DNA from 4 places in the Sporosarcina sp. P19 genome. Region 1 is predicted to be linked to each of the others. Evidence: riboswitches for the same ligand, from Rfam matches in the RefSeq annotation. Region 1 holds a riboswitch; each other region holds the start of a gene.
The links. Region 1 has a riboswitch for S-adenosylmethionine ahead of CSV74_RS09100 (MFS transporter). Riboswitches for the same ligand answer to the same signal wherever they lie in the genome.

Region 1 (7,477 bases):
CGATTAACGAGAATACTTAAATTTTTGGATCCGTTTTATATAATAGCTATCATGAACTAAACACTCATCTACGGATACTGACTGATCAGGTTTAGCCAAGCTCCTCACCGCAATCTTTGCTTCCTCATCCATTGCGTCGCTACAAATTTCTCTCCGATTTCCAACGGTGCACCGCCATGCAACGTCAAGTCGTTCAACAGTGGATCGTTATAGAAATACTCGAAATAGACGGCCATTCCTTTTTGGGGAGTGACAGACAGTTTTAGGTGGGGGAAGAACGTTTCACCGCCTTGTTCGACATCGTTCAAGTACATGACGAGCGTACTAATTCGGTTATTGGTAACGTTGCTCGCTGCTGAGAAGAAGTCATGATGTGCTTTATATTCCTGGCCTGGCAGATAGCGCAAAACTTGAAGTCTTTCACCGTGTTCGATTGGGATATTCATAACCGCTTCAATCCGTTTTTCAATTCTCGTGATAATCAGGTTATCAGGTTCTTCAATGAACATACCGCTGCTAGTTCTAATCTCGTTTTCTACATGTACTGTTCCGATTTTGGATCGTTTCATCTTGTCTGTCGACAGCCGGATCAGTTCGTCACATTCTTCATCGCTTAGCATATTGCCTAAGACAACGACTAATGGTTCATCGACTTTCGCAATAATTTCGATGTCACGGTCTGCTACGATTTTCTTTCCTCTATGATTAAATATGGTTTGTTCTCTATTTTCCGCTATCAACTTTGAGCACCTCTTTACTAGTTTGATTTCTATAAATCAAATACAGTGTTACGTAGTGAGTGTACAGCGAATATAGAACTTCTCTTGAGTTTCACACTTCCTCTAGTAAAATGAATTCAATATATTTTAGCATGCTAGATTACTTGTCGTAAATTCAGAATGTAGTCAAAAAGGTAGTGATATATAACTGTTTTTTACAATCAATTATCTATTGCTGAAATACCTGTACAGGGAATAGGTTTTTGATAGTTGGAAAAGCGTTCTAGCTATAGTAGTCTAAACGGATCAAAGAACTGAACTTGTTGTTATTATACGCAACATCTGGGAAAGATGAGGATTTCCCGAATGATGGGAAGGGTTAATTAAGTCATAGTGTGAAAAACAAACTTGAATGTTTAAACATTCATGAAATTTCGTGCGCAGCGTTTAATATTTGAAAGACTTTGGAGATCATTTTGTTGTGAATTCCGGGCGGCAATTAACGCCAAAGACAAATGAATCGAATAAATAGCAAAAACGTCAGAGACTTTGAAGCGCGCCATCGACCAATGGGGTATTGTTGGGACAGTATAAGAACGAAATGAGCCTCTTGGGATAGTTCATAAGAGGCTCATTTTTATACAGCAGGAATTCTGATCCGTTTCTTCAAGTTATAAACTCTCCACTTCAACACGTCCTGAGAAAAACGTTGCGCCACCTCCCATGTCAGCAATTCGGTCTGGTGTTAAAGCGTTCACAAGGTGTTTTTGACCTGAACTATCTCCCAAAATACCTTGACTGACAACAACTCCGGGAAGGACTTGCTCGCCGACAGAGACAGTGAATATACATTCCCCGCGCTCGTTCCATATTCGAACAGTCGAATTGTCTTCGATTCCTCGCCTTTCCGCATCGTGTCGATTGATGAACAATTTAGGAGCTTTTTCAAGTTGGATATGTTTTTCATTGTTCGAAAAAATCGTGTTCATAAAATTATGGTTAATTGCAGGTACATACAGTAAAGGGTAATCGGAATCTTGAACAATCGGAATATACGTAGGAAGGGCCGGTAATCCTGCTGATTTCATTTGTTCTGAATACAACTCGATTTTTCCGCTCGGCGTCTTTAATTGGTTCAATAAATCGCCTGTCCCACTCGCCTTCATATAGCGTTGCTCCTTTAATGCAGCATACGATACTTCAGATAAATGAGGATTGGACAAATCGCTTAACGCTTGATCGATCATTTCGGCGTCATTTTCTAGGAAGGGTTGCTCGTCAAAACCCATTGCTTGCGCTAACAATCTGAAAACGTCCGGGTTAGATTTACTGTCCCCGTATTTTTCGATGACAGGTTCCTGCAAATGGATGTAGTGATGCCAGAAAGATGTATAAAAGTCCGTATTTTCAAAAGCGGATGTCGCAGGCAGAACAATGTCCGCAAACAAGGCAGTATCCGTCAAAAACAAATCATGGACCACCGTAAACAAATCCTCGCGTGCTAAGCCATCCTGGACCTTATTGGCATCCGGTGCGACAACGGCGGGGTTGCTATTATAGACATACAAAGAGCGAATCGGTTGTTGTTCCTTCAGTAATGCTTGTCCCAATAAATTCATATTGAATTTCCGCGTTGGTTTTTTCTGAAGTTCAGGCCGTTCTAATGCGGCAATATTATGCGTCAAATAGTCGGAATTTGATTTGACTGCTCCTCCGCCCTTTAATTCCCATTGCCCAGTCAAAGCAGGCAAGCAAGTAATGGTCCGAACGATCATGCCGCCATTATCATGATGCTGCAATCCATTGCCAATGCGTATCATGGAAGGAGAGATGTTACCGTACATTCGTGCCAATTTATAAATATCTTCTTCCGGCACGCCCGTAATAGTGGAAACCTTTTGCGGATTGTAGTACTTTACATGTTCGCTGAGCGCTTCATGACCGATTGTGTACTGTTCCAAAAAAGCTTGATGGACTAGCTTTTCTTTATAAAGAACATGCATAATTCCGAGTGCAAGCGCTCCATCAGTTCCAGGTAGAATGGGAATGAACCAATCAGCCATGCGTCCAGTTTGGTTTTTATGGACGTCAATGACAATAGTTTTCGCGCCGTTTTTTTTCGCCTTTTGGGCAATCATGATTTGGTGCATATTGGTACTAACCGCATTGATCCCCCAAAAAATAAATAATTTCGTTTCCGTCATCTCTTCTGGATCCGTTCCATAACGCCCGCCCATTGTGTAATTGTAGCCGGCCTCGCCGGCGACTGAACAAATCGTCCGGTCCAGTTGACTGGAACCAAGGCGATTAAAGAAACGACGATCCATTCCTTTAGAACTGAGTTTTCCCATATTTGCATAAAAGCTGTAAGGAAGAATCGATTCTGGACCTTCTTCAGAAATTATTTTATTCCACTGATTTGTAATAGTTGTAATGGCCTCTTCCCAACTGATTGGAACGAATTGACCATCGCCTTTTTCCCCAATGCGTTTTAAAGGGGTTGTAATTCGATTTTGATCATAAATCCTTTCAGCCATATGCCGAACTTTGTTGCAAATACTTCCTTTTGTGACTGGATGTTCAGGATCACCTTCAATTTTAACAATTTTCCCGGCTTCTTTATGAATAAGCAATCCACATTGATCTGGACAATCAAGAGAACAAACCGAGGGAACGATACCATTTTCTACATCAATATACGATTGCATTACACAAGTCCTTTCTAACGATTTAATTTTGCAATTACAAAATTTACTATGAAATCCTAATATTATTGAAGCTTAATAATCGAATAATTATTAAAAATAGAGTACATCCATTGGGGTAGAGGAAAGCGTATGTTGAAGTGTAAATCAACCTTTTTTCTGATTTTGATGAAAAATACTCTATTAGTAAATTGACTCAAACAAATAGTTTATGTGAGTTAGTATACCATATTAGAGATAGTATATTTAGAAAGTTCCCATAATCAATTGACTTTGAATTAATTATTATGTACAGTAACTTCATTAGTTCAATTTTAATAATTTTCTACCAATTTCATATTATTTTCTATCGAGAGAAGTTGAGGGACTGGCCCAATGAAACTTCGGCAACATCATTGTGCCAAATCCAGCAAGCGTAGCTTGAGAGATAGAAAGAGGATCGCATATTTATATTGCGCTGGCGATAATTGCCAACTACTCTTTCCGTCTTTACGGGAAGGTTTTTTATTTTCTAAAGAAAATGCAAAATACATAAGCAGGAATGGAGAGTATTGATATGTTGGAGAAAATAGGGATTACAAAAAACTTAGGATGGGGCTTTTTCGGTGTTATGTTGTTCATGATGGGAGATGGAATTGAAGCGGGTTGGTTAAGTCCATTCTTAATTGAAAGTGGATTAACCATTCAACAATCAGCAGCTATATTCACAGTATACGGAGTCTCGATTGCGCTGTCTTCCTGGTTTTCAGGCGTCTGCGTAGATGTTTTTGGGCCGAAACGTACAATGGCAATTGGGTTAGCCGTCTATATTATCGGTACAGCAGGGTTTATTACATATGGTTTTTCAACGATGAATTATCCGGTTATGCTTCTGACTTATTTTATTAAAGGTTTTGGTTATCCGCTATTTGCTTATTCCTTCTTAACATGGGTCATTTATAAAACACCACAAAGTAAATTGAGTTCTGCTGTTGGTTGGTTCTGGTTTGTTTTTTGTGCGGGAATGATGGTACTTGGCGCGTGGTATTCAAGTGTTGCAATCCAACATTTCGGTTACATCAATACTATGTGGACATCTATATTCTGGGTATGTCTTGGTGCAGTTTTAGCTATAGTGGTCAATAAAGACAAGTTTGAAAAGAAAAAACTCGCAAACAAAAAAGAAGCAGTCAAAGAATTATTGAAAGGTATCACCATTTTGAAATCGAATCCGAGGGTTGCTGCAGGTGGGATTGTCCGCGTTATTAATAGCTTAAGCGTTTATGGATTCCCAGTATTCTTACCAATGCATATGGCACAGCACGGTATTGAAACAACTGCTTGGCTACAATTATGGGGTACATTTTTCTTAGGAAACATTATCTTTAATTTAGTGTTCGGCTTCATTGGAGATAAATTCGGCTGGAAAAACACAATTATTTGGTTTGGTGGTATCGGTTGTGCGATATTCACGCCACTATTATTTTATATACCAGTAATTACAAATGGCAGCATTGTTATGACGAGCATTGTCGGATTCATTTGGGGCGGTTTAGTAGCAGGCTACGTTCCGATTGGTGCACTAGTACCATCCGTGGCGGGTGAAGATAAAGGTGCGGCAATGTCCGTGTTGAATTTTTCTGCGGGTCTATCGACATTCGTAGCTCCTGCGATTGCCTTGACATTTATCGGGCTTGTTGGAGCAGAAGGGGTCGTGTGGATTTTCAGTGCTCTCTACTTAGTGAGTGCGATTATCGTTAAATTCATTCGTATACCGGAAGAAGAAGGTGGAAAGATAAAGGAGAAAACTTTGCTAGTTACCTCGTAAAATCACCTTGGGCTAGCCGGTGATTGACAAAGTCGTCGATAGATGAAATACTCACATTCAATTTGAAAAATAACATGCTATTGATCTAGATTGTAGGATATGTGGATAATTCTTTCTATCTTTTTGTTATAGATTAGAGGGACTTTTATTAATAGATGGAAAGAGATAAAAGATGATAGTATGGCGTAACAGGTGCCCAATCAAAAAGAGGTTAAAAACTATTTGGATTGTTTTCAACTTCCTTTAAAAAAGCAGATGTGTCGTTGGTTTTAGGGAAGTTGGGCACGCGCATTCATAATAAAGGAGATGTTCGCAATGGTTGAAAAGAATTTTGAAAAAGCAGCATTTGCAGGCGGATGCTTCTGGTGCATGGTGAAACCGTTTAAAGAATGGCCAGGCGTCCAAGATATCGTGTCAGGGTATATGGGCGGACATCTCGATAATCCAACGTATGAAGATGTAAAAAAAGGCACATCCGGTCATGTAGAAGTTGTTGAAATTACGTTTGATCCTGTCTTATTCCCATATGAGAAATTGCTCGAAGTATTCTGGCAACAAATCGATCCGACAGACGCAGAAGGTCAATTTCACGACCGCGGATCATCCTATACAACCGCCATTTTCCATTACACAGATGCACAACGGGAAATTGCCAAGAGGTCGAAAGCAAACCTAGCTGCAAGTGGCATTTTTACTAAGCCTATCGTCACGACAATCCGCCCCGCAGAAACTTTCTACCGAGCAGAAGAATACCATCAAGACTATTACATAAAAGAAGAGGAACATTACACAGATAACCGTGCACGTTCAGGGCGCAATGAATTCATAGCCAAGCACTGGGGATAATAATAGGAATGATAAAGTGGGCATGCGTTTTCATAAAGCGCTGCCTTTTTTGTTTGAAATGGGGGAATTAATAAAAAGTACCCGTACAACATTGAACTCTGAATTCAAAAAACAAGCAACCCTTTTTAGTAGTAAGTACTATGGAAACACTTATAAATGTTTCAAGCAGACACTTTTAAGTAATTATTTCTTATCCTTTATAAGATTGGACAGTGTAGAAAAAGAGGTTTGGCTTTCAGATTGAATGACAGAAATACTGCCATCAGTTTCTAGTATGACGGCCGACACATCATCAAGAGAGCCTAAGCCACTGGAACGTGCGGCTTGGAATATTTCCTCTTCCAAAATTCGTTCTGATTTCATTGTCTCCTTCAAAAAACTACCTTCATAAAACAATAGTTTTGGCTCTGATTTAATCAGTTTGCTAATAATTCGAAATCGAACAGATGACCAGGCAACTATATATTGCATACCTATCAGAACAATGAAAGCGGTCAAACCTTCCGAAAGAGCTACGTCTTTACTTAATAAAATGGTGGCTAAGATTGACCCGAGTGCGACTGTCACAACCAAGTCGAATGCATTCATCTTGGAAAGCGTACGTTTACCTGATATACGCAAAATGAAAATTAATCCTATATAGCTTAAAACACCGACTACAACAGTTCGTAGAAGAGTTTCCCATCCATTAAAGAACATAATACACCTCGAATATTTGACTTAGTTAATTTATCATTCCCCTACAACATTGTGATGAAACTTTCTTTCGTGGGTACTTTGCACCTGTTTGGGAGTAGGAGGTGTAATATACTTGCTCAGAAACTAAAAATCTAAACTTTTATCCTTTTGGTAACCACTTTACTGCTGAGGGAGTATTTTATGAATGCTACTTTATGCTTATACAAAATATTCCTGTTCGTTATATATTTAATATAGATGGTTCACATCTATTGAAAGGCTATTTGAATATCTTTTCGAATAATAGAGTAAGATGTTATTTCTCGATTCAGATGAGGGTATCTACTACACTATAAATAAAGAATACTTGAGCAGAGGAGGTACGAATAGTGAAGGATCAAACAAGATATCTTCGTCTAGCGAATATAACAAAGTTAATCAATTCAAAGTTAGAGTTAAGAGAAGTACTGAATCACGTAGTTACTGCTATATCAGAAGAGATTGTCCGATGTGACTCGGTTGGAATTTATTTGCCACAACAAGACGGATCATTTAGGGGGTTCGTAGGAAAGCCCGAAGTGATCAACGGCATGACACTCGATATGCATATAATTGATACCGACTTCGATTTATTGGCGAAAGAAGTAATTGAAACGAAAAGAACGATATATATACCGGATACATCCAAAGATCATCGACCCGATCCAAGAGCAGTTGAAGGA
Region 2 (7,477 bases), 120 kb from region 1:
TTCATTTCAAACACCTCATCTTTTCTATTTTGTTGATTACAACATAGTATAACGGAGAAAAGAAAATGCTTTCAATGAATAAGCAAACAGTTCTATTGGTTTAAGTTCAGAAATAGCAGGGAAGAGTAAGGAAAATACTTTTGGAGGCGATCAAATGAATCACAAATATGCAGATGTACTAGCGGTATTAGAGGATTGTATAAAGGCGTGTAATCATTGTTTTGACGCGTGTCTAAAAGAAGAAGTTGTTCGTATGATGGCGGACTGTATTCGACTCGATCGAGAGTGTGCAGACATTTGTTCATATGCAATCCAGTCGATTACTCGACAAAGTCCATTTACCGATAAAATCTTGCAACTTTGTGCGGAAATTTGTGAGCAGTGCGCAGAAGAATGTGGCAAACACGATCATGATCACTGTAAGCAGTGCGCTGAAGCATGCCGCAAGTGTGCAGAAGCTTGTCGCAATGTAGCTTAATTTCGTATATACAGTTAAAACACCTTCCGCTATTATGAGGGTGTTTTTTGTTTGCAATGAGTTGGCTTCTCCTGATTTAATCATTTTGCATACAAAACAAAAACCTTCCATACAAGTATGGAAGGTTTTTTCTCTGTTTATGTAAGCCGTGTTTGCCGTACTTAGTCATAGAAAGTTTTAAACCACCACTCCTCAAAGTGGGTGTTTGCGGAAAACGTTCCTGTATGTCTGGATTGCTATAAGGAATCCAGCATGCCATTTCCGTTTCGTAATAAACTCCCTTTTACAGCTTAAAGGTTAAAACTTAATGTCATACGAACAATACAGCTTGTAGATTTATATTACACCTGTAAAAGCGAAAATGCAATGGAAAGTTCTTCTGTTTATTGAAACTAAAACGTATGTTAGAACGTATAGAAATGAAAAGACAGGAGTGATCATGTATGGAACAGCATGAAAACAACTCGGAAAAACAACAATTGGTTACAGGACAGACACGGGAAATCAGTACACTGAATCAGGAAGTGGATGAACTGCGTAAAGAAGTAAAACAGCTTCGTGAAGATATTGAGCTAATTGATATATTTCAAAAGAAACCCATCGTTTCATCTGCAGTCATCGGACAAATTGGTGGAATTATTATTGCTATACTGGTTATAGTCGGAATATTCTTTTAATTAAAAACTCTGCATGATGCTATAAAAATGGTGGACTTATAGTTTTTGCTGGTTATATTAAAAAGCTAGTGATTTTGACATATATTACGCCTGTTTCAATTACGCCCGTACAGAGTTTATTGGGATGTACGATTCCCGTGAGAACCCTGTACGCGATATTGAATTGCACAAAAAGCGAGGGCAAGCTAGAGCCACAATTAATGTATTCGCAGTTTTGATTAAAAGCATCATAAGAAGTGTCATTCAAATTAAAATGGCAGAAAATCAGAATTTCATTATTCGCTTGTCAATGTCTATTAAATCCCCGTTCTTCGATGATACGTACAGTAATGCCAGTTAATTCATCATGCTCAGTGAATCGTTCACTGAGCATATCTGTAAGTATATGTTTTAGAAAGTATTCTACACAGTTCATATCTTGATAAATCAGTATGGTTCTTAAGGCTTCTTCATAGATTTCTATAAACAATGGCTCTGGGTTATCCTTTTGGATCTCGCCAAATGATTCATAAAGCAAATCAACTTTATCAGCAACGGATAAAATGCGCCCCTCCAATGTTTCATCCTTTCCTTCTTTTAACCGCTCTAAATATATAGCTTGAAACTCAGTAGGAAATTCTTTTTCTATAAAACTTCTAGTCATTTCTTCTTCTACTTCACCGAATAGTTTTTTCAATTCTTTTGAAGCGTATTTTACAGGTGTCTTAATATCCCCTGTAAATAGTTCTGCGTAATCATGGTTCAAAGCCTTTTCATATAGGCTTTTCCAATTCACATTCTGTCCAGATTCCTCTTCAACTGTCCCGAGGAACTGAGCAATTTTTGTTACTTTAAATGAATGGCTAGCGACAGAATGCTCCTGAAATTTGAACTTTCCAGGACAACGAATAATTAGTTCTAAATCAGATAAGCTTTTAAAGTATTGGTGTACTCCCACAGCATTCATCACCTTTATTTAGTATTTACGGCTTAAAAACATTCCTATTCATGTTTTTAAGAGGGGCTTGTCTACATGCAGCACTATTATATAGTAACCCTAATGCAGACAGAATTATACGGATAGGTAAGAATTCCATTTAGCAACAAGTATATCCAATAACTAATTATAGAATAACTAGATCACAGGTGATGATGTTTAGACTCTTTATAATGTGGAATAGTATTTACAGAACATCACATAAGGAGTGGTAAGCATTATGGCTAAAATTGCAACAGTACTTGGTGATATGTTTGAGGACTCAGAATATATGAAACCGGCTGCCGCGTATAAGGAAGCTGGACACGAAGTAGAAGTGATTGGCGCTGAAGCAGGAACAGAAGTAACGGGTATGAAAGAAAATACAAAAGTGGGAATTGATAAAGCAATTGCTGACGCTAAATCGTCAGATTATGACGCGTTATTTATTCCAGGCGGGTTTTCACCGGACATTTTACGTGCAGATGATCGTTTTGTGAAATTTGTCAAAGAATTTATGGATGCAAAAAAACCTGTATTCGCAATTTGTCATGGTCCACAATTGCTCATTACAGCGAAAGCGCTTGAAGGGCGAGATGCAACAGGATATACGTCCATTCGTGTAGATATGGAATATGCAGGTGCAAAATACGCAGACAAAGAAGTAGTAGTCTGTCAGAACCAACTTGTAACAAGCCGTACACCTGACGATATTCCAGCTTTTAATCGCGAATCACTAAAAATTTTAGAAAAATAATAAATACTTCGATCGTCAAGGTGTAAAAGCCTTGACGTTTTTTTGTGTCTTCTGCACATTAAACCGCTACTTACAACATACGATAACCATACATTTTAACATTCGTTGAAAAAGATTCTCAATTGTACTTGAAAAAGGTTCTCAATGAGAGTATGCTAAAAGCAACGAATAAATCGGAAAGACGATCGCGTCTTACAAATGAAAGGTCGGGGATCTAACATGTATAAGATTGTTGCATTGGCGGTATTAGCAGGGATTGCATTAGGTGCAGCAGCTGGATTTTCCTTTGGAAGTAAAGAACTGACAGGTATGTTCGCCGGAATGGCGGCACTTGCGTTTATCGCAGCACCGGCAGCGGTCGTCTATGCAAGTGAAAAGAAAAAATGGCATCAAGCTCACTAATACAAAAAAGCATCCAAAATTTTGGATGCTTTTTTGTATTAATGTAATCAAATATTTCCAAGTCTTATTTCTACGAGAGATTAAATCTCAATATGCAGACCATCCATTGTCAGCTTCCATGATGACACCGTTAACATAAGAGGATTCATCTGATGCAAGGAATAGCGCAATGCTTGCGATTTCTTCCTTTGTTCCAGGACGGCTCATCATGTTTACGCCTCTTAGTGCTTGCTTCATGCCGAATGCATCTGGTTGAGTCAAGCCGTTTGTAATATTAGTTGGGATTTGTGCTGGGGCAATTGCGTTACAGCGGATGTTTAACGGACCGTATTGAGAAGCAACGCTTTTTGTCATCCCTGCAACGGCGTGTTTTGATGCAGTGTAGGCTAGTCCGCCCCGACCACCTGTTACCGCTGAAATAGAAGCCATGTTGACAATAACACCTGCTTTTTTCTCTTCGAAAATAGCTAATGCTTTACGAGTTGCACGCATAACACCTGTTGTGTTGATTGCTAATACTTTATCCCATACTTCATCAGGCACTGTAGCCGCAGAGTACATATTGTCCATAATACCGGCATTGTTCACTAGAATATCAAGTGTACCGAATTGCTCGACTGCTGTATCAATCATTTTTTGTACGTCTTCCTCAACTGTTACGTTGGTTTTAACTGCTAGCGCTTCACCGCCAGCATTTTTGATCGTCTGGACAGTTTCTTCTGCACCTTCTATATTCATATCTGCGATGATGAGTTTTGCACCTTCACGCGCATATAGTTCAGCAATTTCTCGTCCAATTCCAGACCCTGCGCCAGTTACTACTGCTACTTTGTTTTCTAGTCGATTCAACAAACTCGCCTCCAATTTATTCGTGCGTTCTTATTTCATTATATACTTTAACGTCTAACTATTGAAGGGTTTAGCTTTTGTTTTGATTGTAAAAAAACTCGAACTGTCAGGGTTGTACTGACGGTTCGAGTTGTGCTGTTTCATATTATTGAACTTTTACGCCTTCTACTACTTCCTTTGCAGCATAAAGTGCTTGTTTCACATCAGCAATTATATCTTCTACATCTTCTACGCCGACCGAGAAACGTAGCAGACGATCATCCACCCCACGGCGATTACGTTCTTCTAATGGGATATCCATATGCGTCTGTGTAGTCGGATACGTGATGAAGCTTTCCACACCGCCCAAACTCTCGGCGAATGAAATGAGGTTCATGTTTTCAAGGAATGGTCCTACCCATTCACTATTCTTTACTCGGAATGACAACATACCACCGATTCCAGCGTAGAGCACGTCGACAATGAGAGGTTCTTGTTCTAAATAAGATACCATCGCTTTTGCATTTGCGTCATGCTGTTTCATGCGTAAATGTAATGTTTTCAGACCACGTACGACAAGCCATGAATCAAGAGGGGACAATGTAGCGCCAATCGCATTATGGTTAGTAAATAGACGTTCGCATAATTCCTCACCCTTTGCGACGACTAAACCTGCTAGTACGTCATTATGTCCACCGATATATTTCGTTGCGCTATGAATGACGATATCTGCGCCTTCTTCAATAGGTCGCTGGAAATAGGGGGTTAGGAATGTATTATCGACAATTAGCAATAAGCCATGCTTTTTCGCCAATTCAGCATACGTCCTAATTGCTATGTTTTGCATTAATGGATTTGTTGGCGTTTCTAAGAAGATTGCTTTTGTGCGATCAGTAATCGCTTGCTCGACTTCTGAAACATCATCGAACGATAAGTATCGCGTCTTAACATTGTACGTCTCTTCATATTGATTAAATAAACGATAGGTGCCGCCATATAAGTCTTCAGGTGCCAGTAGTTCTGAACCTGACTTAAATAAGGATAAAATTAGTTGAATGGCTGCCATTCCGGAACTGCACGCAAATCCTTGATCACCGGATTCCAAGTTTGCGATACCATCCTCTAAGATAGAACGCGTAGGATTTTTTGTTCGTGTGTAATCATATCCTGTCGATTTCCCTAGACCTTCATGGTGGTACGCTGTAGACAAGTAAATAGGCGTATTGACTGCTCCGGTTTTCTCATCACTGTGGTTCCCGAGTTGTACTAATCTGGTTTCTAATCCATTGTTTGTCATGAATATCCATCCCCCCCAGCAAAATAAAAAAGAACCTCTTCTTTTCGAATAGGCCCTCGAACATACAAGTGTATACAGTATTCTCATCTTCAAGGTGGTGTCACCCTTGGAATTAGCACCGTGCCTGAGGCTGGTTGCTGAGACATCGCTGGGCCTATCCCTCCGTCTCTCTCGATAAGAATATTCACAATATAGGAAAAACTGTTGACGGATTTATTCTATCATGCGGATATACTAGAAGCAAGCTTCCTTTTATCGTCATCGGCTGATTTTTTGTTATAGCAAAAGATTTGCTATACTTATAGAGCTATTCATGACAGAAAGGAGATATTTATTTTGGCTTGGAGTTATGTCGCCCTAGCGGCTGTTATAGAGATTTTCTGGGTAGTCGGTCTCCGTTACTCTGAAACGGCAATTCAATGGACTGGAACAGGTGTGGCCATTGTATTAAGCTTTTATTTCATTATCAAGGCATGCGAAAAATTACCTTCAGGCACGGTGTATGCAGTCTTTACCGGGTCGGGAGCCGCGGCAATCCTTTTGGTGGATATATTCGTCTTTCAAGCAGGTTTCACATGGGTTACGCTGACCTTTATAGGATTAATTGTCATCGGGGTAGTTGGCATCAAGTTGACTACAGATGAACAAGTAGATACTGAAGGAGGTGGATGACGATGGCTTGGGTGTACTTGGCTATTGCCAGTCTCGGCGAGATTTTTGGTGTGGTAAGCATCAATTACTATTTACAAAAACGTTCTATTAAAAGATTGTTACTCATTGTCGGGATATTTGGTTTCGGCTTTGTTTTCCTGTCTCTTGCTATGCGTGAAATTCAGATGAGTACAGCCTACGCAGTATGGACCGGTTTAGGAGCAGCTGGAGCTGTATTGATGGGGATTTTAATATTCAAAGAATCTGCTAGCGTCAAACGCCTTTTCTTTTTATCGCTCATTATTCTCGGTGCTGTTGGCTTAAAATTATTCGGATAAAGGGAGTGGACACACTGGTTTATTGGACACGATTTAATTTCGACGGGTGGTCAGTAATACTAGCTGCTACAGAAAAGGGACTTTGCTACGTGGGGCTAGCCGAAAATAGTTTAGAACAACTGAAGGATTGGGCTAAGCGACTTGATAATGAAGGATTAAAGGAAGACGAAGCAAAGCTTGAAGTCTATAGCAATCAGCTCAAAGGGTATTTTTCGGGGAGGACTAACGATCTTTTAGCGCTGCCTCTTGATTTAAAGGGAACACCATTTCAACTGCAAGTATGGGAAATGCTACAACAGATACCCTATGATGAAGTCGTAACCTATTCAGAAATTGCAGAACAGATAGGGAAAGCATCAGCTGTTCGCGCTGTAGCATCTGCAATAGGCAAGAATCCTGTATTGATCGTGGTGCCTTGTCACCGTGTGATTGCAAAAAGTGGAGGATTGTCAGGCTATCGAGATGGGAAAAAGCATAAAAGGAACCTGCTACAACTGGAGAAATCGCGCTTGATAAGTGATAGGACGGAGTGAGCAACATGAAATATAAGCAAATTAAACCGAAGAAAATATATGAAGAAGTGGCGGATAGTTTATTGGATTCCATTCAGTCCGGAGAGTTAAAGCCAGGTGATAAATTGGATTCTGTGCAGCAGCTGGCTGAAAACTTTACTGTTGGCAGATCAACAATTCGCGAGGCCTTATCAACATTACGTGCTAGAGGGCTTATTGAAATGCGACAGGGAGAGGGGACTTATGTCAAGGAATTCTCACCCGTCGATATGATCTTCCCGTTACAGAGTGCCATGCTCATGAATCAACAGGATATTCAATATTTATTAGCTGTGAGAAAAATAGTTGAGACCGGAGCCGCAGCGAATGCAGCAGAATCCCGTACATCATACGATTTGAAAAAGATGGAAACAGCACTCAATGAAATGAAACAGCATGCCGGGGATATTTTGCTAGGTGAAAAAGCGGATTTGGACTTTCATTTTGCAATCGCAGAAGCAACAAAAAATCCGTTGTTGGTAAACTTGTTGAGCCAAGTTGCGGGACTGATGAGTGAATCGATGAGAGAGACGCGTCGTATTT
Region 3 (7,477 bases), on a different contig from region 1:
TGTCCAGATTGTAGAGTGATTGAACCATTCTTGCCTACACTAGAAACTGAGTTTGCAGAGTATGAGTTCATCTCGGTTGATCGTGATGAATTTATAGACCTTTGCAGTCAGTTGGATATATTCGGTATTCCTAGTTTCGTGGCATTTAGCGAAGGAACAGAAAAAGGTCGTTTGGTAAGTAAGAATCGTAAAACTAAAGAAGAGATTGAGGAGTTTATTAATAGTTTAACGTAATGCAATAATTCTCTGTGAGTGGATCAAGAGACAATCAAACAAAAGGACTGAAGACAACTGTAACTGTTGTTTTCGGTCCTTTTTTATAAGAAAAGATTCTACAATAGTTCTTATATATTTGTATTATGTGAAATCTTTCAGCTGCTCTATAAGGATTTTTGCGCCTCGTGGACTGATGTATAGACCGTTCGACAATTGCTTGTTTTCATCCATCACATCGCCGGTGATAAAACATGCTCTGTTGACCTGATATTTTCTCAATATAATTCTGTCATCCTCTACGAAAATTTCGATAGGGTCACCTTGATCGAGCGACATAGAATTCCGAAGTTCTTTTGGAATGACAATCCTGCCGAGATGATCAACTTTACGAACTATACCTAAAGATTTCATAAGCTCCTCCTCGAAGAAAAGTAGTTGGTATTTTCTATTATACACAAAAATAGACCATCTACAATTTACAAAACTAAAATGCGCAGAACAATTTGATAATTCTGCTATACAATTAAATTATTAATGCTATAATAGTCAGTAATTAAATATTTCTTATCAAGAGAAGCTGAGGGAATTGGCCTGATGAAGCTTCAGCAACCTCTGTGCATACAGGAAGGTGCTACCTCCAACAAGATTGTTGTCTTGAGAGATAAGAACGGTGAACAGTCAACCCTCATTTTCTTATCTAATAGAAATGAGGGTTTTTTGTATAGAATTAGTAATAATAGAACGTTAAGGGGGAAATAGTATGCCGATTAATATACCGAAACATCTACCAGCAGGAGAATTATTGAAAGAAGAGAAAATCTTTATTATGGATGAAGAACGTGCCACAACACAGGATATCCGTCCAATCAATATTTTGATTTTGAACTTGATGCCTGAAAAAGAGAAGACCGAGTTACAATTGCTTCGATTGCTTGGAAATACACCATTACAAGTGAATGTCACATTCCTCAATACAGCATCCTATGTTTCAAAAAACGTCAGTCAGACTCATTTAGAAACCTTCTATACTACGTTTGAACATGTTAAAGCTCGTCGTTTTGACGGTATGATCATCACAGGTGCGCCAATCGAACTTTTACAATTTGAAGATGTAGTCTATTGGAAAGAGTTAAAAGAGATCATGGAATGGACAAAAACGAACGTTACATCAGTGCTCCATATTTGCTGGGGGGCACAAGCGGCCCTTTATCATCATTACGGAATTGACAAGTTCGAGTTATCAAAGAAATGTTTTGGAGTATTTTCACATGATATTACCGATCCGACAGTGAACTTGGCACGCGGATTCAATGATGTATTTGTAGCGCCACACTCACGCCATACGGGGGTTTCATTAGAAGAAATAAAGAGTCATCCCGATTTGACTCTACTTTCCGCTTCTGAAGAGGCAGGTGCATTCATTGTGATCTCAAATGACGCAAAGCATATTATGGTAACTGGACATTTAGAGTACGATGCACATACCTTGGGGGATGAATATGCTCGCGATGTAGAAAAAGGTTCTGATATTGACATTCCTGTAAATTATTATCCGAATGATGATCCATCAAAAGAACCTATGAATACTTGGCGTTCCCACACGCATTTATTATTCTCTAATTGGCTTAATTACTACGTCTACCAAAAAACTCCTTACAACTGGAGTTAAAAGAATTGCAGTATAAATTCCTATAGTTTGCACATACTCCGACTACTGGAGGTGTATGCAGTGAACATAAATGAATTTTGGGAATTGGCTTTTTGGGAAATGACTTTACGAACGGTGATTTCATTTATTGTACTGTTGATCTTAGCGCGCTTCATGGGGAAGAAACAAGTGTCTCAGCTGACTTTCTTTCATTATGTAACAGGCATAACGATTGGTTCGATTGCAGCCAACTTGGCGGGAGAGTCTGAAACACCTTTCTTAAATGGCTTATATGGAATGGTTTTATGGGCAGTGTTAACGATTATTGCTAACTTTTTATCATTCAAATCCATCAAACTTCGCGTATTACTCGATGATAAACCGATAATTGTCATTCAAAATGGAAAAATTCTAGAAGGTTCCATGCGTAAATTACGGTTGAGTTTCAATGATTTAAATATGTTGCTTAGAGAGCAGTCGGTATTTTCAATGAAGGATGTCAATTACGCGATATTCGAAACAAATGGTAATTTGAGTGTCATGCTAAATGAGGGTGAGAAATATGCGACAAAGAAAGATGTCAAAGCACCATCACCAATGCCCAAATATATTCCGACTGAAATTATTACTAATGGGAAAGTAGAAGAGAAAAGTATGCGAGAGCTTCAATTGACCGATACTTGGCTAACAGAACAATTAAAAAAGCAGGGGATTTCTAAGCCTGAGCATGTTCTCTATGCAGAAATTCAGACAGATGGTAGTTTATATATTAATACATTAAAATCGACTTAACGTGGAGAGCTCTGACATAATCAGAGCTCTTCGCGTTTTTATAATATTTCCCAATTTCTTTGTTTGGCCACAGTAGCAAGTTTTTCATCTGGACGAACTGCTACAGGAGAGCCAACTTTCTCTAAAACTGGAAGGTCGGAAATGCTGTCTCCATAGGCAAAGCTATTGTCCCAGTCGATAGTTTCTCCTAGTAGTGCTTGGTAAATTTGTTCGTTTTTACGTGTACCTTGAATATGTAATAAGGGCTGATCCATTGCAAGTTGTTCGCCATTTGAAGGGATGTCTGTGCCAATAATTCGATCAAATATCAGGTGACTTGTAACTGCTTTTAAGAAAGGAGTATAGGCTCCAGAAACGAGCAAGACATGGTATCCATCTTTTCGGTGCTTTTCCAGTCGATTGATGACTTGTTCGTTAAAGTCCGGCATCATAACGTTATGCATGCCTTTGAAAAACTCATGTAGTTCCTTCATCGTTAATGAGTCTAAGGCTTTAAGATAAAGATGCATCGAGCGCTCTTTCATGACAGATTCAGGCAGTATTTTTAATTTATAGCGAATGTAAAGTGGTAATATCGAACGATAGAACTTTCTATAATACTGCTTGTACGTAGGATGATTTTTTAATTGCTCCATGAGTAATTTAAAGGTTTCTTTAGTGTACAACGTACCATCAAAATCAAAGATCGCAACTTTCATATAGACACTCCTCTTTTGTATGCTTCTACTTAGTATACAAATATAACGAGTGTAAAAGCAAAAAGCAGATGGAGAAAAACTCCATCTGCTTGAATCGTTAACTTATTGAAGGTTGTTTGGCATACCCGGTTGACCTTGCGAAGGCGCAAAAGAATTAAGTAACATATTCATATCCTGATCATTTAATTGTGGAACTTGATAATATTGATGTTTGTTTTGGTAAATGGACAACTCATATGCCATTTCTATACAGTTGGGCACAGAATCTGCAAGTACACGGCGAACGACTGGATTACATACTTCTAATGAAGCAGCCGTTTTGCCTGTAGCGCCTTCTTTTGTAGCGCCCAACAAAAAACCGGAGATGATTTCATCACTAATTTCACCTGTAGATTGAATAGGTTTAGACGGTGCTTTTTCTTTCATGCCGTAAATGAAATCGCTGCCTGCTTTCATTTGATAGCGCTGTGTAGGATGTGAAGGATCTTTGCCTGTCTTAAAACTTTCGACAAGGATATTGTACTCATCCAGCGTGAATCGGTATTGTCGATCAAGAATATCGAGAAGTTCTGGATCTTGGACATGTGGACGTAAAATCATTGCTTGATTCAATGCTCCAACGGTCGCGCTTAATATCTCTTTAACATCAAATAACTCATGTCCCCCGTGATTCATCGATGGGGGTACCTGTCCACCTTGCATGTGTTGAGATGTTTCAAATTGATTTGTCAAATTTATTTCCTCCTTCAGTTGTCATGTACATCGAGAGTAGTATGTGAAATCATCGAAATCCTATACATATGAAATGGCATTCACGACTCATGCATAGTTCGTAACGCAACATCATATCATAAGGATAGAACTCAAGAAGGGTAGTGGGGATACATGCAGATTCATGTAGTTTCGCAAGGGGAGAGTTTATATGAAATTGGTAACATATACGGTGTGCCATACGAGCAAATAGCAGATGCTAATGAATTAGAAAGCGAAATACGATTAGCTGTGGGACAAGCGCTTGTCATTCCAATAATAGGTTCTTATTACTGGGTGCGACCTGGAGATAGCCTATATACAATTGCACAGAGATATGGTTTAACAGTTGCGCGCTTGGCGCAAATTAATGCAATCGACCCTACTAGAAGGTTAATGATCGGTCAGCGTTTGTATATACCACAAGAAGTGAAAACGTTGATTGATTCATTATTATATGTAGAACCGCGTAATCCTGTCAGTCAAGATATGCTGGCGGAAGTTCGTGAACGTGTGGATGGTCTCACGTATCTCGCGATGTTTAGTTATGAAGTACAACGTGACGGTTCACTCAAAGCACCAGCTCTAGCAGATATTCCGACTATCGCCAAAAATGCAGGTACTGAAAATATACTAGTGCTGACGAATTTAGAAAACTATTCCTTCAGTGCGGATTTAGCGCATGTAATTTTTACCGATCAAGCTGCACAAAACCAAATGATTCAAAGTGCCATTGAAGTAGCAAAAGAAATCGGCTATAGTGATATTCACTTCGATTTTGAGTTATTATTCCCTGAAGATCGCGAATTATACAATCAATTATTACGTAATGCGCGTGATCAAATTCATAAAGCGGGCCTGACAATTTCCACAGCACTTGCACCAAAAGCTGGGGAAGTAACGACAGGTATTTATGGCGCCCATGATTATAAAGCACATGGAGAGATTGCAGATTTCGTTGTATTGATGACGTATGAATGGGGATATACGTATAGTGCACCACAAGCTGTGAGCCCAATCGGTCCAGTCACAAAAGTAGTGGAATATGCCGTAAGTCAAATCCCGAATGAAAAAGTGTTTTTAGGACAAAATCTATACGGTTATGATTGGACAGCTCCATTTGGTCAATCGGACAGTAAAGCTGCCAGAGCATTAAGTCCACGGATGGCGACTAATCTAGCAATCGAGCAGAATGTCGCTATTGAATACGACGCATTAGCCCAAGCGCCACATTATACGTATTACGATGAAACTGGAACCGAACATGAAGTGTGGTTTGAAGATGCACGAAGCATCAACGAAAAGTTTAACTTGCTGAAGAAATTTAAGTTGCGTGGAATCATGTACTGGAAACTCGGGCTAGCATTCCCGCAAAATTGGTTGTTATTAGAAGATCGCTTTACTATTCGCAAGCGATAAATATAGGAGCCTTTCCTTAAATAAAAGGAAAGGCTCTGTCATATGAGTTGTCACTCGTTATTTAATAATTTCATAGCGCTTTGGAACACATCCATATCTGGATTTACGAGTAAAGCAGGTAGGAAAGCAAAAGTCATGATGAGGAGGAGGTTCGCTCCTAGGATTGATCGAATTGTACCTGTTTTCTTTGTCATGGCGCTTCGCCTCTTTCTTTTCGTATTGTTCTCACTAATATGTGTATGCGCTTACATTTAGAACTTCACATAGTTTGTTTGAATAGTCTAATAATACTATGAATTCAGTCGAATGTAAATGATAAAGTTTAATATAGTACATAAAATTGACACAAAAGTTAAGTCAAAATTGAGATATTCTAAAAAAATCTTGTAACTTGCTATCTTTTCAGTGATAATATTGGAATACAAAGAAATATTTCGAACAATTAAAATTCAATTTATATTAGTAGAATTTACTCTTTTAACATACAAGTATTTTGAAATCATAGTCACTGAGTAAATGAGCGACTGGTCAGTCAACAGTTTTTAATTAACAACTAAGGAAAGGGATGATCGCAGATGACAAAGGTTGATGAGGTAGAATATAATAATCGCAAACGAGCAAATGATTACGTTCATAATGTATATGAATTGGTGAAAAAAAGGAATCCAGATGAGAAGGAATTTCTACAAGCGACAAGAGAGATTTTTGATTCTCTTCGTCCCGTCTTTGCTAAGCATCCCGAATTCATGGAAAACGGAATTCTTGAACGAATTACAGAGCCAGAAAGAATTATTTCCTTCCGCGTAGCGTGGGAAGATGATAAAGGTAAGGTGCAAGTAAATAGAGGTTTCCGCGTTCAGTTCAATAGTGATCTTGGACCTTATAAGGGAGGACTTCGTTTCCACCCATCTGTAAATAATAGTATTATGAAATTCCTCGCTTTTGAGCAAATCTTCAAAAATGCTTTAACAGGACAGCCAATCGGGGCAGGTAAAGGTGGATCTGATTTCGACCCAAAAGGGAAGTCTGATCGTGAAGTCATGCGCTTTACGCAAAGTTTCATGACAGAACTTAGCAGACATATTGGACCGGACATCGATGTGCCAGCAGGAGATATTGGTGTTGGTAAACGTGAAATCGGCTATTTATTTGGACAATACAACCGGATTAAAGGTGGCTATGAAGCAGGTATTTTAACTGGGAAAAATCCTGATCATGGTGGAAGTCTTGGTCGTAAAGAAGCGACTGGTTACGGTACAGTGTACTTTGTTGATGAGATGCTGAAAGAAAACAATCTTTCATTGGAAGGTCAAACTGTTGTAGTTTCAGGTTCAGGTAATGTTTCGACGTATGCTATGGAGAAAGCTATGCAACTTGGAGCGAAAGTTGTGGCATGTAGTGATTCTGATGGCTATATCTACGACAAGAACGGAATTGATCTTGAATTAGTGAAAGAACTAAAAGAGTACGGCAATAAACGTATTTGGGAATATACGAAAGAACATCTTGATGCAGAGTATCATGCAAATTGTACGGAAATTTGGTCTATTCCATGTGATATTGCACTACCATGTGCTACACAAAATGAAATTGATGAAATTGCTGCACATATGCTAATCGCAAATGGTGTTAAAGCAGTTGGTGAAGGTGCAAATATGCCATGTACGATTGAAGCAATTGTCATTTTCCAAGAACACAATGTGTTATTCGCACCAGCTAAAGCTGCCAATGCGGGTGGCGTAGCTGTTTCCGCTATGGAAATGTCTCAGAACAGCCAGCGTCTATCGTGGTCAGAAGAACAAGTAGATAAGCATTTGAAAGAGGTTATGCAGAATATCTATAAAGACTGCAGTAATGCAGCGACGGACTACGGTAAACCAGGCAATCTAGTAATGGGTGCTAACGTAGCAGGCTTCCTGAGAGTAGCCGATGCGATGGTTGCACACGGAATTCG
Region 4 (7,477 bases), on a different contig from region 1:
AGCAATTTAGCCGACTCTGTCTCCGCAATCTTGTCAACAGGAATTCCTGTCCACATCGCCACAACTGACGCGATATCATTCACTGTCACTTCGGACTCAGTCTGCCCTTGTTTCTCTTTCCAAGCTGCTTTCGTCGTTTCCAACTCTTCCTTCATCTTCTGCTCTTTATCACGATAAGAAGCAGCTTTCTCAAATTCTTGGCTTTGCACAGCTGCGTTCTTCTCAGAACGAATTGCTTCAAGCTTCACCTCGAGCTCCTTCAAGTTAGGAGGAGTTGTATATGAACGCAAGCGCACTTTCGATCCAGCTTCGTCAATTAAGTCAATCGCTTTATCCGGTAAGAAACGGTCCGAGATATAACGATCAGACATCTTCGCTGCCGCTTCAACCGCTTCATCCGTAATCTTCACACGGTGATGCGCTTCGTAACGGTCGCGCAAGCCTTTAATAATCTGAATCGTTTCCTCTACAGATGGCTCATCAACCTGGATCGGTTGGAAACGTCGTTCAAGCGCTGCGTCTTTTTCAATATATTTACGGTATTCGTCAAGTGTAGTAGCACCGATACACTGTAGTTCACCACGTGCAAGAGACGGCTTCAAAATATTGGATGCATCGATAGCACCTTCCGCTCCACCTGCCCCGATCAACGTGTGCAATTCATCGATGAATAAGATAATGTTACCCGCTTGACGAATTTCTTCCATTACCTTCTTCATTCTATCTTCGAACTCACCGCGGTATTTTGTACCCGCGACGACTGTCCCCATATCTAATGTCATAACGCGTTTATCACGCAATATTTCAGGCACTTCGTTACTTACGACTTGCTGTGCCAAACCTTCTGCAATCGCTGTTTTACCTACACCTGGTTCCCCAATCAATACTGGGTTGTTTTTCGTACGACGTGCCAATACTTCAATAACACGTGTAATTTCTTTGCTTCGTCCAATTACTGGATCCAGCGTGCCCTCACGTGCGATTTCAGTTAAATCACGTGCTAAGCCATCCAATGTTGGTGTTGCTGCCGATGCAGAATTCGCTGGGTTGCCAACAGAACTTTCATCATTGCCAAGTAACTGAAGTACTTGCTGGCGAGCTTTGTTCAAGCTAACACCTGCATTATTCAGAACGCGTGCAGCCACGCCTTCTCCTTCTCGAATCAAAGCCAATAAAATGTGCTCTGTGCCGATATAAGAATGTCCTAATTTACGAGACTCATCAACGGATAATTCAATAACTCGTTTGGCGCGAGGAGTATAATGAACGATCGGACCCACATCTTTAGAGCCTACACCTACTAGAATTTCTACTTCTCGTTCAATAGTATCCGCATTCACACTAATTGCTTCAAGAGCTTTTGCTGCGATGCCGCCACCTTCTCGAATCAATCCAAGCAGGATATGCTCAGTACCAATAGATTCATGTTTTAAACGAATAGCCTCTTCTTGAGCCAGTTGTAAAACTTTTTGTGCACGTTGTGTAAATCGATTAAACATCATATTCATTCCCCTCTTCCTTCATCAGTGGACTATATTCTATGTTATGCAAAATAACACATCAATGCTTTGTTTCCTATAACTATATATATTCATGTCAATTCGCGATACAACCTAATTCGCATATTGACTTTGACTATCTTTGATTAATTATAAATGCTATAAGACTTTCTTGCAAAAACTTTGCTCACAACGAATCACTGTCTTTTTCTTGTGCAACAGATCGCTCTACTCCTAGCCGATCACGGAATAATTGTGCACGAAGGATATCTCGTTCATCAGATGTTAATTCTGCCTTCGCGTATTGCTGCAGAAAACCGGGCTGCATGAAAATCATCAATTCATTCAAAATTGTCATATCAATATTTTCAATGATACCTAAATCTATACCCAAACGGACGTCAGACAAACATTTTGCCGCTTCTGCTGACGGCAAGATTCGCGAATGAGTCAGTGTCCCGAGCGCCCTGAATAATCTATTTTCCAAGTGAACTTCTGACTTAGCCAATAATAATTCACGTGATTTCTTTTCATGTGCAATCAAGCGTTTTGAAATACTCTCTAAGTCTTTCAAGATTTCCTCTTCTGATTTGCCGAGTGTGATTTGATTGGAAACCTGATAAATGTTACCGAGTGCTTCACTGCCCTCTCCATAACTTCCACGTACGACCATTCCAAGCCTTGATATCGCGGGTATAATTCGCTCGATTTGCTTAGTGATGGTTAATGCAGGTAAATGCATCATGACTGAGGCGCGCATTCCCGTACCGGTGTTAGATGGACAACTTGTCAAATAGCCGAATGTTTCATCGAAAGCATAGTTCAAATTCACTTCAAGTTCGCTATCTACTCGATCAGCGTGTTCATATGCCTGATCTATTTGAAAACCCGGATAAATACATTGAATGCGAATATGATCTTCTTCATTCACCATAATACTAATTGTTTCGTCTTCGGACAGTAAAACGGATCCATGTTTTTTAGGATTGATCAACTGTGGACTGACTAAATGTTTCTCGACTAAAATCTGGCGTTCAAGCGGAGACAAATCTTCCATTGTGATGCCTGTAAAATGATGGTTCTGCATCGTCTCGACTGCCTGATCCAATGCTTCGCTAACGTCGTTCGCATCTTCCTGCGAGGCACTTATCGGAAATGGATAATCTTGTAAATTACGAGCTAGCCTGATTCTTGTGGACAAGACGATGTCAGCATGCTCACCTTCCGCCACCATCCAACCTGTCAGTTCCTGTTTGATGAATTTTTTAAATGACATGTTGATCATCACCTCCATCGGACAGTTGCTGTTTCACTTGGTTCGCCTCATCACGCAAAGTTGCCGCTTCTTCAAAATGTTCGTTTTCTACAGCTTCCCGCATTTTCATACGGATGTCTTCAAGCTTCTTCTTTAAAGCAAAACGTTCATTAAGTGATACGGGAATCTTTCCACGGTGTTGGGTATGCCCATTATGCAGTTTGGCAAACACTCTTGGCAGTTGCCCCCTGAATGTTTCATAACATACAGCGCAACCAAACTTCCCGATATCGAGGAAACGATGGAAGGTCAAATCGCAATTCGGACATTTCGGACCATCCGGTAATCTTTCATCGGCTTTTTGTTCCGGAAATAACTCTGAACCACCTAACCAATGTGCTAGAAATTGTTGAATTGATAACGGTTCCTGATCCGGACTGAAAGAAAATGTTTGTGAGTAAAATGCACATTTATCACATAAATGACGCTCTATTACATCATTTGATGTTTCCTGTTTAAACACTACAGTAGCTGGTCTTTCTTTACAGTTTTCACAAAGCATTGAAATTCACCTCATTCTATCTCTTCATAAATTAATGTAACTAACATAGCGCGAAGAATACGTGAACGTAACGCATCCCGCTCAGGCAACATATAACGCAGAGTAGCACGGCCTACTGCAGCAAGCATCAGTTTAGCTTCACGTTCTGTAATGACTTCTTCTTCAATTAAACGGATAATGACATCTTCCGCCATAGTAGATGACGCTTCACTCTCTAAAATCTCTAACGCTTGTTCAAGTAAGTCCTTGCGGGAGTTGGTACGTACCCTGTAAATCCGGATGTAGCCTCCGCCTCCTCGCTTAGACTCAACAGCGTAGCCTCTCTCGACGGTAAACCGGGTTTTGATCACGTAATTAATCTGTGATGGTACACATTGGAATTTCTCAGCAATCTCATTTCGTTTGATTTCAATAGAAGCGCTATCTTCCTCTTCTATAATCGACTTCAAATATCCTTCTATAATGTCAGAAATATTACGCATCTCGTCACCTCTTTTCGCTCGTTCATCTAGTTGACTTTGACTATCTTTGACTTGATTGTATCGCAGAAATCAGGCAGGATGCAATTCATTTGTTTGTATGTATACATGATTACGTTAAAAGGAAACCTGTTGCTAGGTTGTCACAACAGGCTATTAATTATTCAATTAGTCACCGAACAAAAACAAGACGAATACTTTTCACTTACGGCCAACTACTGCAATCCTCCTAAATAGAATTCTGAATGAATAGAAAAAACTGAAGAACAGATCCACATAGCGGATTGTCTTCAGCACAAGGTATACGTATATTTACTCATTCTCTATTTATATAGTGATAGGTTCTTTGCGCAACGGTTCGAGATCGACTACGAAGCCCATGTCTTCAAGCATTTTTTGATCTTGATCATTTTCTTGACCGGCTGTTGTGAGATAGTCACCGATGAAGATAGAGTTTGCAGCGTAGAGGCCTAGTGGCTGCAGGCTTCGCAAGTTGACTTCACGTCCACCCGAAATACGAATTTCTTTGCTAGGGTTGATATAGCGGAATAGGCACAGGACTTTTATGCAGTAGCGTGGATCCAGTTCTGATGTCCCTTCTAATGGTGTTCCATCAACTGCATGCAGGAAGTTCACAGGTATTGAGTCTGCGTCCAGTTCGCGTAGGCTACGCGCCATGGAGATGATATCTTGCTTTGTTTCCCGCATGCCAACGATGACGCCTGAACATGGAGATATGCCCGCTTCTTTGGCCAACCCTACAGTGTTTACACGATCATCGTATGTATGCGATGTAGTTATACTTTCGTGATGCTCTGCGGATGTGTTCAAGTTGTGGTTGTAGCGATCTACGCCCGCCTCTTTCAAACGGGTTGCTTGGCCTGGCTTCAAAATACCTAGGCAAGCACATACCGTCATTCCTTTGTGTTTTTCTTTTATCTGCTTAACAGAATCAATGACTATGTCCAGTTCACTGTCACGCGGTCCCCGTCCACTTGCTACGATGCAATAGGTGCCCGCTTTATTAGCGGCAGCACGTTCTGCACCTTCTAGTATCTCTTCCGATTTCATCATCGCATACTTTTCGACAGGTGCTTTTGAAATGATGGATTGTGCGCAATAACCACAGTTCTCCGGACATAATCCTGATTTCGTATTGATGATCATATTCAGCTTTACCTTATTTCCGAAGTAATGTGATCGAATCGAGTACGTCGCGTGCAGTAATAATAGCAAATCTTCATCTGGGCTATTCAATATTGCGAGTGATTCCTCATCAGTTACTTCATGCCCTTCCAGTACTTGAGTAGCCAGCCTTTGGTAGTTCATTATAGCGTACGCCTCACTTTCAAGTGTTTTGAGATTCTAAACGCGAATATGCCTGACAGTACAGCCAGAATTAGATCTTTTGGCAACGGAGGCATCATCCATAGCCATGCGATCTTGTAGGTAAACACGTCTGGTGCAGCAGCCCACATCTTGTACGCAAAATACATCCAGCTTGTGCCTACTATATAGTTGATTGCCGTAGCGACCAGTGCCGCGGTTATATAAGCAGGCATGGTCTGACTTCGCTCGACAATCTTCCCGGCTACATAAGCTATTAAAATGAACGTAAGAATAAAGCCAAACGTCGGACTCAAGATCTGACCGAAGCCGCCTGAAAATTTAGCGAAGACCGGTGCACCTGCTAATCCTATTAACATATATACCGTCATAGATAACGCACCTAGACGACTGCCAAGTAATAGTCCTGATAAGATTGCGAAAAACGTTTGCAATGTAATAGGTACTCCACCAACTACTAAAAACGGCACAAAGGATGTAATATTTGCTCCAATCATCATTAATGACGCGAACATCCCACTGTATACAATGGTTAATGCACTAAACCTACTTACCGGTTGCCTCTCCGTTGCTGTCGCCATCATGTCACCTCTTTTATATTAGTTATCATAAAAACAATAATAGTTAACACACAATATGTCAACACCTTTTATTTTATAGTTAACCCATAAAAACAAATAAAAAAAGACTGCAGCAAAATGCTGACAGCCTACTTCTTCTCATCAATCTGTTCTTCTTTTTCTTTACGAAACAAAACGCTTGAGATCAAACCACTGAATATAGCAGCCGCAATTGTAATGTACACTCGCATATCATAAGCAACTTCTTCGTAATTGCTACCTATCATAATCCAAGCAATTGTACCTACAAGAACAGCGATTGGAAATGAGTATTTAAAGAATCGCATAATTCCTCACCTTTTCGAGTTGTTTCATTGATTTTAGCATATATATCGCAATTTCTCTATGCTCTAACTCCGCACTTCGAACTTCACCAAACATTCACTTGACGATATCCAACAAAGCCGCTATGATGTGGTTAGAATAATCTAAATAATTGAATAAGAAACATATCTTATCAAGAGAAGCTGAGGGACTGGCCCTTCGACGCTTCAGCAACCAGCCATATAGGCAAGGTGCTACTTCCAGCAGTCTGTCAAATTGACACTCTGAAAAGATGAGAGGGAACTAGTCATTGAGATTACAAAGCCTTCTAATATACTTGAAGGCTTTTTTTGATTAGAAAAAGCAAAGGGGAGATGGAATTATGTCATTGCTAGATAAACTACAAACAAACGTCTTAACGGCAGATGGTGCAATGGGGACGATTTTATATTCTTACGGAATTGATTACTGTTATGAAGAACTAAACGTAGAAAAGCCTGAAATTATAGAGCAGATTCACCAAGACTACATCGCAGCCGGCGCAGATATTATACAGACGAACACTTACAGTGCAAATGCGAACAAATTAGCTCGCTACGGATTAGAAAGTCGTGTAACGGAATTCAATAAAGCGGCCATTCAAATTGCAAAACGCGCAGCAGCACCTGGGGGACAATTTGTACTCGGTACAATTGGCGGCCTGCGTGGCATACGTAAAAGCGATGCTACATTGGATGAAATAGAAAAAGTCGTACTAGAACAAGCCAATGCATTATTGGCAGGTGATCCGGATGGTCTTCTATTGGAAACATATTACGACTTTGAAGAGTTATCATCTGTTGTGACAACGTTAAAGAAAATCACGGATGTTCCATTGATCGCACAAGTTTCTATGCATGATCCCGGCGTATTACAGAATGGGCTTTCATTAAATGATGCACTTCATCAACTTGAATCTCTTGGAGCAGATATCGTAGGTGTCAACTGTCGCTTAGGCCCTTACCACACGATTCAAGCATTCGATAATGTTACATTACCGGAAAAAGCATTTTTATCCGCATATCCAAACGCCAGTCTATTAGATGTGGAAGATGGGCGTATTGTCTATGAATCAGAAGCAGAATACTTCGGACGCGCTGCTGTATTACTTCGTGATCAAGGCGTTCGGTTGATCGGTGGATGTTGCGGGACAACACCTAAGCATATTAAAGCAGCGAAAACACAGTTAGCGCGACTTGCACCTATCACAGAAAAGGTCGTACATCCGGAAAAGCCTATCGTGATTCATGAAGCGGGACCTACAAAACATCAACCTCTTCATGAAAAAGCGAAAACAGAGCGTACGGTAATTGTAGAACTAGATACACCGCGCCACTTGGAAACAGAAGATTATATCAAGGGTGCAAATGTGTTATATGACGCAGGAGTTGATGCTATAACAATGGCAGATA

Region 2: it holds a riboswitch for S-adenosylmethionine, as region 1 does, so the genes downstream of both, CSV74_RS09685 (methionine biosynthesis PLP-dependent protein) here and CSV74_RS09100 (MFS transporter) in region 1, are expected to answer to the same signal.
Region 3: it holds a riboswitch for S-adenosylmethionine, as region 1 does, so the genes downstream of both, metA (homoserine O-acetyltransferase MetA) here and CSV74_RS09100 (MFS transporter) in region 1, are expected to answer to the same signal.
Region 4: it holds a riboswitch for S-adenosylmethionine, as region 1 does, so the genes downstream of both, CSV74_RS08945 (bifunctional homocysteine S-methyltransferase/methylenetetrahydrofolate reductase) here and CSV74_RS09100 (MFS transporter) in region 1, are expected to answer to the same signal.

The regions. Positions count from the first base shown of each region.
Region 1 covers NZ_PDYR01000007.1:12,512-19,988, forward strand. The annotation lists gene CSV74_RS09090 (2OG-Fe(II) oxygenase) at 105-740, opposite strand; gene CSV74_RS09095 (molybdopterin oxidoreductase family protein) at 1,391-3,427, opposite strand; SAM riboswitch class I at 3,768-3,858, shown strand; gene CSV74_RS09100 (MFS transporter) at 3,981-5,231, shown strand; gene msrA (peptide-methionine (S)-S-oxide reductase MsrA) at 5,547-6,077, shown strand; gene CSV74_RS09110 (DUF421 domain-containing protein) at 6,261-6,776, opposite strand; gene CSV74_RS09115 (bifunctional diguanylate cyclase/phosphodiesterase) at 7,142-7,477, shown strand, end outside.
Region 2 covers NZ_PDYR01000007.1:136,277-143,753, forward strand. The annotation lists gene CSV74_RS09645 (antibiotic biosynthesis monooxygenase family protein) at 1-5, opposite strand, end outside; gene CSV74_RS09650 (four-helix bundle copper-binding protein) at 155-478, shown strand; RNA gene ssrS (6S RNA) at 618-811, opposite strand; gene CSV74_RS09660 (hypothetical protein) at 922-1,155, shown strand; gene CSV74_RS09665 (HD domain-containing protein) at 1,442-2,092, opposite strand; gene CSV74_RS09670 (type 1 glutamine amidotransferase domain-containing protein) at 2,352-2,867, shown strand; gene CSV74_RS09675 (hypothetical protein) at 3,087-3,269, shown strand; gene CSV74_RS09680 (glucose 1-dehydrogenase) at 3,357-4,118, opposite strand; gene CSV74_RS09685 (methionine biosynthesis PLP-dependent protein) at 4,264-5,394, opposite strand; SAM riboswitch class I at 5,475-5,575, opposite strand; gene CSV74_RS09690 (DMT family transporter) at 5,731-6,066, shown strand; gene CSV74_RS09695 (DMT family transporter) at 6,069-6,383, shown strand; gene CSV74_RS09700 (methylated-DNA--[protein]-cysteine S-methyltransferase) at 6,389-6,916, shown strand; gene CSV74_RS09705 (FadR/GntR family transcriptional regulator) at 6,922-7,477, shown strand, end outside.
Region 3 covers NZ_PDYR01000009.1:52,836-60,312, reverse strand. The annotation lists gene CSV74_RS10840 (thioredoxin family protein) at 1-234, shown strand, start outside; gene CSV74_RS10835 (AbrB/MazE/SpoVT family DNA-binding domain-containing protein) at 358-627, opposite strand; SAM riboswitch class I at 778-884, shown strand; gene metA (homoserine O-acetyltransferase MetA) at 977-1,885, shown strand; gene CSV74_RS10825 (YetF domain-containing protein) at 1,952-2,656, shown strand; gene CSV74_RS10820 (HAD family hydrolase) at 2,695-3,354, opposite strand; gene CSV74_RS10815 (spore coat protein) at 3,457-4,092, opposite strand; gene CSV74_RS10810 (LysM peptidoglycan-binding domain-containing protein) at 4,240-5,523, shown strand; gene CSV74_RS16765 (hypothetical protein) at 5,574-5,717, opposite strand; gene gdhA (NADP-specific glutamate dehydrogenase) at 6,099-7,477, shown strand, end outside.
Region 4 covers NZ_PDYR01000006.1:151,761-159,237, forward strand. The annotation lists gene CSV74_RS08910 (ATP-dependent Clp protease ATP-binding subunit) at 1-1,502, opposite strand, end outside; gene mcsB (protein-arginine kinase McsB) at 1,687-2,775, opposite strand; gene CSV74_RS08920 (UvrB/UvrC motif-containing protein) at 2,765-3,316, opposite strand; gene CSV74_RS08925 (CtsR family transcriptional regulator) at 3,328-3,798, opposite strand; gene bioB (biotin synthase BioB) at 4,123-5,124, opposite strand; gene CSV74_RS08935 (biotin transporter BioY) at 5,124-5,723, opposite strand; gene CSV74_RS08940 (hypothetical protein) at 5,852-6,049, opposite strand; SAM riboswitch class I at 6,214-6,325, shown strand; gene CSV74_RS08945 (bifunctional homocysteine S-methyltransferase/methylenetetrahydrofolate reductase) at 6,409-7,477, shown strand, end outside.